2 regions of the Mesorhizobium sp. M0016 genome follow, and region 1 is predicted to be linked to the other one. Evidence: riboswitches for the same ligand, from Rfam matches in the RefSeq annotation. Region 1 holds a riboswitch; the other holds the start of a gene.
What was found. A riboswitch is a leader RNA that binds a small molecule or an ion and turns the genes downstream of it on or off. The one in region 1 is predicted to bind cobalamin.
Positions count from the first base shown of each region.

Region 2: another riboswitch for cobalamin. It lies ahead of NKJ88_RS20110 (aromatic ring-hydroxylating oxygenase subunit alpha); the one in region 1 lies ahead of NKJ88_RS22435 (DUF1636 family protein).

Region 1 is NZ_JAMYVM010000017.1:46,715-50,994, forward strand. Features, by position in the region: gene NKJ88_RS22425 (winged helix-turn-helix domain-containing protein) at 1-191, shown strand, start outside; gene NKJ88_RS22430 (DUF6348 family protein) at 221-913, shown strand; cobalamin riboswitch at 972-1,176, shown strand; gene NKJ88_RS22435 (DUF1636 family protein) at 1,215-1,640, shown strand; gene cobW (cobalamin biosynthesis protein CobW) at 1,643-2,695, shown strand; gene cobN (cobaltochelatase subunit CobN) at 2,714-4,280, shown strand, end outside.
Region 2 is NZ_JAMYVM010000014.1:29,610-33,889, forward strand. Features, by position in the region: gene NKJ88_RS20095 (DUF680 domain-containing protein) at 24-257, opposite strand; gene NKJ88_RS20100 (DUF680 domain-containing protein) at 329-532, opposite strand; gene NKJ88_RS20105 (DUF680 domain-containing protein) at 599-805, opposite strand; cobalamin riboswitch at 1,306-1,507, shown strand; gene NKJ88_RS20110 (aromatic ring-hydroxylating oxygenase subunit alpha) at 1,625-2,872, shown strand; gene NKJ88_RS20115 (FAD-binding oxidoreductase) at 2,910-4,010, shown strand; gene NKJ88_RS20120 (PqqD family protein) at 4,173-4,280, shown strand, end outside.

The DNA of each region.
Region 1 (4,280 bases):
GTGTCTTACGCGTCCACGCCGCCTATGCCGAAGCAGGCGCACCGCCTGAGACCACCGCACAGCTTTTCGAGGAACTAAAGGAGATGCAGGGCTGGCTTGGCCTTGAGCGCATCGAAGTGACGCCGGCCGGCAATCTGGGGCCGGCATTGGCTAGCGAGAGAGATGGCCAACCCTTGCAGCGTCTGTCATAGACGCCTCAATAAGCCTCGTAGGTTGTGCAATGGCATCGGACAAAGTGCTCGACATGATCCATGGCGCCCTCATTGCGCATGGAATAGATGCAGTCCGCAGAGATAGGGACGTCATGCTCCAATCGAAGCAGCTTCGGTTTGAGGCTGAGGTGTTCGAGACGAGTTCTGACCGGCTGGTCCTGGAAATCTACATTTTTTCTCCGCTGCTTGATGTTCAGCCGGTCATTGAATCCTTTGCTGGCTTCGGCGACACGCGCGAACAGGAACTGAACCAGGCGTTTGAAAAGTTTCTCCGTGGTGTTTTCCATGTGGCCATTGAGGGACTGGCCGAACACGTCTGCGAGAACATGCAGGCCGAAATAGAGCTTTGGCAGCGAAGCAGCGCCAGTTGGAAGATCTGGCGAAAAGATGCCCGCTGGAAAATCTATAGCGGCCCGGTCATTTCCCAGGCCACAACCGAGCTATGCTCGCTGACACCAGGCTATCCAGCATTCTATGCCAAGCTGGAAAAGCTGTTCACAGCTTCGGTACCCCCCGGAAGCCATTTTGTCCGGACCTTTCTGGCAGGCTTGAAGGGCACGCTGATTAGTGCCGAAGTCCTTCTGGACAACGCGGTTTGGCATGAGGGACAGAATCTGGCTGTCGGTCATGACTGGGACTATAGCGATGGCTATCAAGCTATCCGACAGGTCATCCTGGCACTGCCGGAAGCCGGGACATGACAGCCCCTGCCGACATCGCCATGTCGTAGCCGTGCGTTGACACCGCCGCCCGCAAAAGCCTAAATCCGCTGCAGACGGTCCCCTGCCCGCAACGGCAAGGGCCAAGAGGGAATGCGGTGCGGGATTTCGGTCCCAAATCCGCGGCTGTCCCCGCAACTGTAAGCGACGAGCCAAGGCCGAAAGCCACTGGGTAACACCGGGAAGGCGGCTAACCAAGGCGACGACCCGCGAGCCAGGAGACCTGCCGTCTGAGACAAAGTATCCGATCGCCTGGCGGGTTTCCGGGCAAGGAGCACGGTTTTTGGACCAGAACAGCAGTTTTTCGGCTGGCACAGCGGACATTGCGTCCGGGGACAACGACGCCCTGCCCTGCGTGACCGTCATCGTCTGCGCCTCCTGCCGCGATGAGACCGGTTCCGACGCCCATCCGCGCGCCGGCGAATTGCTGGCTGAGGACACACGCCGCGCCGCTGCCGGCGATATCCGGGTCCGCACCGCCGAATGTCTCGGCAATTGCAAGCGCCGCCTCAGCGCCGCTATCCTGCGCGATGGCTGCTGGAGCTATGTCTTCGGCGATCTGACCGCAACCAGCGGCGCCGACCTCGTTACCGGCGCAAAGCTCTTCGCGACTTCGGCCGACGGCCTCATCCCGTGGCGCGGCCGGCCCGATAGCCTCAAGCGCGGCCTCGTTGCCCGCATCCCACACCTCGACATGCTGAAGGACTGACGATGAACGCTTCAAACCCGGCCGCCAACCTCTCCCGTGTTCCCTGCACTGTCGTTACAGGCTTCCTCGGCGCCGGCAAGACGACGCTGGTCCGCCATCTCCTGGAAAATGCCGGCGGCAAGCGCATCGCCATCATCGTCAACGAGTTCGGCGACATCGGCATCGACGGGGAAATCCTGAAAGGCTGCGGCATCGACACCTGCCCCGAGGAAAACATCGTCGAACTGGCCAATGGCTGCATCTGCTGTACAGTCGCCGACGATTTCGTGCCCGCCCTCGACAAGATCCTCGCGCTGACACCGAGGGTCGACCACATCCTGATCGAGACCTCGGGCCTCGCTCTGCCCAAGCCGCTGGTCCAGGCGTTCCAGTGGCCAAGCGTGAAGAGCCGGGTGACCGTCGATGGCGTCATCGCCGTGGTCGACGGCCCGGCGCTGGCCGAAGGCCGCGTCGCCAACGACATGGACGCGTTGCAGGCACAGCGCGCTCAGGACGAAACGCTCGACCACGACGATCCGGTCGAAGAAGTCTTCGAGGACCAGATCGCCTGCGCCGACCTGATCATCCTGTCGAAAAGCGATTTGATGGATTCAGCCGGTTCGGCCCGCGCCAACGCCATCATCAATGAGCATTCCGCTCGCGCGGTAAAAATCGTGCCGACTGCGCATGGCAAGGTCGACCCGTCGGTGCTGCTTGGCCTCGGTCTCGCCGTCGAAGACGACATCGAGAACCGCAAGTCGCATCACGACGGCGCTTTCGATCATGAGCATGACGATTTCGACACCTTCATCGTCGACATCCCCTCGATCGCCAATCCCGACGACCTGGCCAAGCGTGTCGCCACCGCCGCCGAACAGGAAAACGTGTTGCGTGTAAAAGGCTTCGTCGATGTCGGCGGCAAGCCGATGCGGCTTTTGCTGCAGGCCGTCGGCCCACGCGTCAACCATTACTATGACCGCGCCTGGACGGCCGAGGACGATCGCCGCTCGCGTCTCGTCGTCATTGGCCTGAAGGGGCTGAACCGTCCGGCGATCGAGCGTATACTCGCCGGTTGATCTCAGGCACGAGCCGCGATGCATATACTCGCCACGACCTCCGCCTCGCTCGACGATCTCGCCGAGCCAGTTGATCTCCGGCAGACGCCGGCGGATATCGTGGCGCTGTCCTTCACCGACAGCGACCTCGCTGGCCTCGCGGCGGCCTGGAAGGCCGATGCCGTCCGCCTGCCGTCGATGCGGCTGGCGGCGCTGCGCGACCTGCGCCATCCCATGTCCGTGGACCTCTGGATCGACAGCGTCGCCCGCCACGCCAAGGTGATTTTGGTGCGCATCCTCGGCGGCTACGACTGGTGGCGCTATGGCTGCGACCAGCTTGCCGCGACTGCCCGTGCGAACGGCATCAAGCTGGCGCTGCTGCCGGGCGAGAGCCACGACGAGGATCTCAGGCTGATCGAAGCCTCGACGCTGCCGCGCGAGGAGCTGGACGGCCTGCTGGGCTATTTCCGCGAGGGCGGGCCGGAGAATATGGCAGCGCTGATGCAGCGGCTGGCGGGGTTGGCTGGGCAGGATGCGGCGGCGGCTGAGCCGGTCAGCGTGCCGAAAGCTGGCTACTACGAGCCTGGCCGCGGCGTCGTAGGCAAGTTGAATTTTGCCGATGTCGGCGTTCCTTCACACCCCCCTCTGTCCTGCCGGACATCTCCCCCGCAAGGGGGGAGATCAGCCGTTACCAAAGGCGGCTCCTCTCCTGCTCCTTTGGAGATCTCCACAAGGTCTGCGATTGGCGAAAACATTTATGAGAGCACAATCTGCCCCCTTGCGGGGGAGATGTCCGGCAGGACAGAGGGGGGTGGGCGGGAACTCGGCGCAGACAACATCAACCTTCCCATCATCCCCATCCTATTCTACCGCTCGATGCTGCTGGCCGCCGATGTCGCGCCAATCGATGCCCTCTTTGATGCACTCCGCCAGCGCGGCATGAGACCGATCCCGATCTTCGTCTCCAGCCTCAAAGACCCGACCTCCCTGGCCTTCGTCGGAACCGCGCTGGCCACGCTCAAGCCCACCGCCATCATCACCGCAACCGCCTTCGCTTCCGGCGCCGAACCGGGCGTCGAAACGCTCTTCGACCGCGCCGGCGTGCCTGTCTTCCAGGTCATCGTCGCCACCACCCGCCGCTACGTCTGGGACAACAACCAGCGCGGCCTGGCGCCCGCCGACCTCGCCATGCATGTCGTGCTGCCCGAACTCGACGGCCGTATCCTCGCCGGCGCAATTTCCTTCAAGGGCGAGAGCGAGACCGACCCCGCGCTCGGCCACCGCGCCTTTGCAAACCGGCCGGAACCGGATCGCGTGGCGCAAGTGGCGGACAGGCTAGCGGCGTTCACACGGTTGCAGCAGACGCCCCGCGCGACGCGTAAGTTGGCGATCCTCATTCCGGATTATCCGAGTGCGCCCGGCCGCACTGGCTATGCCGTGGGCCTGGATGTGCCGTCCAGCGTGCTGGCCATGCTGCATGACCTGAAGGAGCAGGGCTATCGCGTTGACGGGATTCCGCAAACGCCGCGTGCGCTGCTGGACGCGTTGGAGCGGAGCGATGGTGGGCTGGGGCTGGATGAGTATCTGGACTTCTCAAAGGATTTGC
Region 2 (4,280 bases), on a different contig from region 1:
CGCTCTTTTTTAAGCTTCGGCTGTTAGTTGTTGCCGAACCGATCCCTGTCGCTGCTCTGAGGAACGAACTTCTGTTGGTCGTTCGACGAGTTCAGCAGCTTGTAGACCGCCGAGTTGGTGCCGGTCGACGAAGTGCGGGTGGTGTCGACGGCAGCGGCCGGCTGGTTGGCGCCATTGGAGCCATAATTGTCGCTGCCGGCAAAGGCAGCGCTCGAAACAGCCAGAACGGCTGCGGTGGCAAGAACAATCTTCTTCATTTTAGTCTCCTGAATTTTTCTGATGCCGCCAGCTGCAGCGGATAAGCCCGCCACGTGCTGGAAACCGGCTTTTAGCGGCCGAAAAGGTTACGGTCGGCACCGTGGGCAGGCGCCTGCTCGGCTGGAGCCGACTTCTCAACCGAAGCCGTATGGCCACTATCGGTCGACGTAATCGCAGGCTGGTTGGCGCCGTTCGAACCGTAGTTGTCGCTGCCGGCGAAAGCGCTGCCGGAGATGGCCAAAACGGCGGCGGCAGCAAGGATGATCTTTTTCATTTCAAATACTCCTGAATTTTTTGGGATCCCGAGAGCGACGGGTTAGCCGCCCTTCTTTGGTCGGGATCAGCGATTGCCGTAGAGGTCGCGGTCGGCGCCCTGAACGACAGGCTGCTTGTCAGCGTGCGCCGGCTTCTGAATGGAAGCCGTATACGAGCTGTCGACCGAGACGGCTGGCTGGTTCGCACCATTGGAAGCGTAATTGTCGCTACCGGCGAAGGCGCTGCCGGTGATCGCCAAAACGGCTGCGGCAGTGAGGATGATCTTTTTCATTTTTAGTACTCCAGTTTGTCTGTCCGTCTAGCGGCGTGTCTTGGGAGGAATTCGCGTCGTTCGGACAGCCCCGATGTGGGAAAGCCATAGGCTGGTTTCCAATCACGAAGTTGTTCCGTGTGGACCACGGTCCTGCACCTTGAAATTGTGCCAGGAAGTTCCTCTATGGTCATTTATCGCATTGTTTTCAGTTGCTTATGTCGAACCGAGTGGTTCGCTCCGGTGTCGGTTTCCGGGCCGTCGTTCACACCGTCCTGCACGCATTGTCAACAGAAACGAACCGTTCGGTTCGATTAGAGATTGCTAATAGTAACTTTTCGATACCGTTGAGCCCTTTTTGCCCCCGATCGGAACTGGATCCGCAGCGATTCGAAACGGCGATGATGGCGTCGCAAGAAACGTCTCAGCTCTTTGACCGGCGGCGGGGGGCGTATGCCGCGCGTGTCGCGCCGCATGGATATGATGTCGCTTTCATGCCGACGTCGCGATCGCTGCCGTGATTAGATGATGGCATCTCAGGTGCCGCTTCGTGACGACGCAGCGGAGAATTGGGAAGCCGGTCAGAATCCGGCGCTGCCCCCGCAACGGTGGTGGAGTTGAAGTCGCAACGGGAGACCACTGGGCAAGAGCCTGGGAAGGTGTCGCGATGGTCCGCAAGGACAACTCCAGAGCCCGGAAACCAGCCCGAGATGCATAGACTCGACTGATCGCGGTGGGCGGTCAAGAGGTGGATAGTGCATGTCCGGCGCCGCGCCGGCCTGCGTCCGATCCTTCCTCCATCACCACCAAGTTCAGTCCTTAACCCACGAGGACAGAACTATGGATACGCGCAACGACATGCTGAGGCTCCTGAACGGCCGCAAGCAAGGCTTTTCGCTGGAACAGCCCTTCTACACCGACCCGGACTATTTCAAGCTCGACATGGAGCTTATCTGGTATCGCGACTGGCTGTTCATCGGCCATGATTGCGAACTGCCGAAGCCCGGCAGCTATATCACCGTGCAGATCGGCGATTATCCGGTGGTGCTGGTCCGCGACCAGAAGGGCAACATCAACGCCTTTCACAATTCCTGCCGCCATCGCGGCAGCCGTGTCTGCAACACTGAGAAGGGCATGGCGGCAAAGCTTGTCTGCCCCTATCACCAGTGGACCTACGAGCTTGACGGCCGGCTGCTGTTTGCCCGCCAGATGGCCGACGGTTTCGACAAGAGCCAGTTCGGCCTGAAGCCCGTCGCCTGCGAGAGCGTCGGCGGCTATATCTTCATCTGCCTGGCAAAAGAACCTGCCGACTTTGCGCCGATGCGCGCCATGATAGAGCCCTACCTCAAGCCGCACGGGCTGAATGAAGCCAAGGTCGCCTTCGAGAGCACCATCATCGAGAAGGGCAACTGGAAGCTGGTCTGGGAAAACAACCGCGAATGCTATCACTGCGCCGGCAATCATCCAGAGCTGTGCAAGACATTCCCCGAAGCGCCGACGGTGACCGGCGTGCAGGGCGCCGACAGCGATCCGGAGATGCTGGCGCACTGGGCGAAATGCGAGGCGGCGGGCCTGCCGAGCAAGTTCCGCATCGATCCGGCCGGGCAATACCGCGCCACCCGCGCGCCGCTGCTGCGCGATGCCGTCAGCTACACGATGTCGGGAAAGCGCGCGGTGACGAAGAACCTGTCCGACACTGTTGCCGCCGACCGCATCGGCACCTTGATGCACTACCACTATCCGACGACTTGGAACCACATCCTGATCGACCATGCGGTCACCTTCCGGGTGCTGCCGATCAGCGCCACGCAAACCGCGGTGACGACCAAGTGGCTGGTGCACAAGGATGCGGTCGAGGGCGTCGACTACAACCTTGAGGAGCTCACCCATGTCTGGACCGAGACCAACGACCAGGACCGCCGCATCGTCGAGGAAAACGCCTTCGGCATCCTGTCGCCGGCCTATGAGCCCGGCCCCTATTCGGAGCTGCATGAGGGCGGCGTGATCCAGTTCGTCGAATGGTACGCGGCCTTCATCGGCCCGCGCCTTGCCGAAGGCGGCCGGCCGGCGCTGCGCAGCGTCGCGTGAACTGGAGCAGGCGAAGAGGGACCAGAGGATGAATGCGATGACGGATCTTGGGCTCTATCGCCATCTCGACCAGATGGCGCCGTGGAACGATAGGCTGCAGGTGCTGGAAGTGATCGGCGTCAGCGACGAGGCGCCCGACGTCAAGACCTTCACCTTCCGCTCCGACAACCAGACCTGGTTCCGCTACAAGCCGGGCCAGTTCCTGACGCTGGAACTGCCGACACCGGACGGGCCACTGATGCGCACCTATACGCTGTCGTCGTCGCCATCGCGGCCGTTTTCGATCGCGGTGACGGTCAAGGCGCAGGCCGGCAGCATCGGCACGCGCTGGATGTTCGACCATCTGGTGCCCGGTTCGCATGTCAAGGCCTACGGACCGGCCGGCGACTTCTCGTTGCACAGCCACCCGGCGGCCAAATACCTGTTCATTTCCGCCGGCTCCGGCGTGACGCCGATGATGTCGATGCTGCGCTGGCTGAACGACTGCGCGCCATGGACCGATGTCGGTTTCGTCAACTGCGCGCGGCGTGCCGAAGAGATCATCTTCCGCAAGGAACTCGAACTGCTCGGCGGCCATATGCCCGGCCTGTCGCTCGGCTTCATGATCGAGGAACGTTCCAGCCGCGAGGGCTGGTACGGTCATATGGGGCGCATCGACGCGATCCGGCTGCCCTTGCTGGCTCCGGATTTCCGCGAGCGCGAAATCTTCTGCTGCGGCCCCGATCCGTTCATGCGCGCCGTGCGCGGCATGCTGGATGCCGCCGGCTTCGACATGACGAAATACCATCAGGAGAGCTTTGCCGCGCCTGTGATGGAGGAAATTCCGGCGCCGTTTGCCTCCCCGGTCGAGGACGGCATCGCTGCACCTGTCGAAGCCGTGACGCCGATCCGCTTCTCGCTTTCGGAGGTCGATGCCGGCTGCGTCGCCGGCCAGACCGTGCTGCAGACCGCGCGCAGCTCGGGCGTGCGGATTCCCGCCGCCTGCGAGTTCGGCCTGTGCGGCACCTGCAAGGTGAAGAAGGTCTCCGGCGAAGTCGAGATGAGCCACAATGGAGGCATCCTCGACCACGAGATCGATGACGGTTTCATCCTTGCCTGCTGCTCGAAACCGTTGTCGGCGCTCGAAATCGAGGTTTGAGCGGCGCCGATATCACCGCAACGGTCGCCGACGCAGGCGTTGTGTTCGCGGGTCTTTGTCTTGCCAAGCATAGGCCGAGTGATTTAGACGCACTTAGGAAGGGCTGGCAGACCGTGAAACCGGCGCATCCCTTCATAGGCGCATGGAACGGGGGACAGAGCGATGCAACAGCGGGTCTACGCGGTCGCAAGCAAGGACATCGTTTTCGAATCATTCGATGGCGAAGCCGTCGTTCTCGATCTTTCGAACGGTAAGTATTTCGGCTTTTCC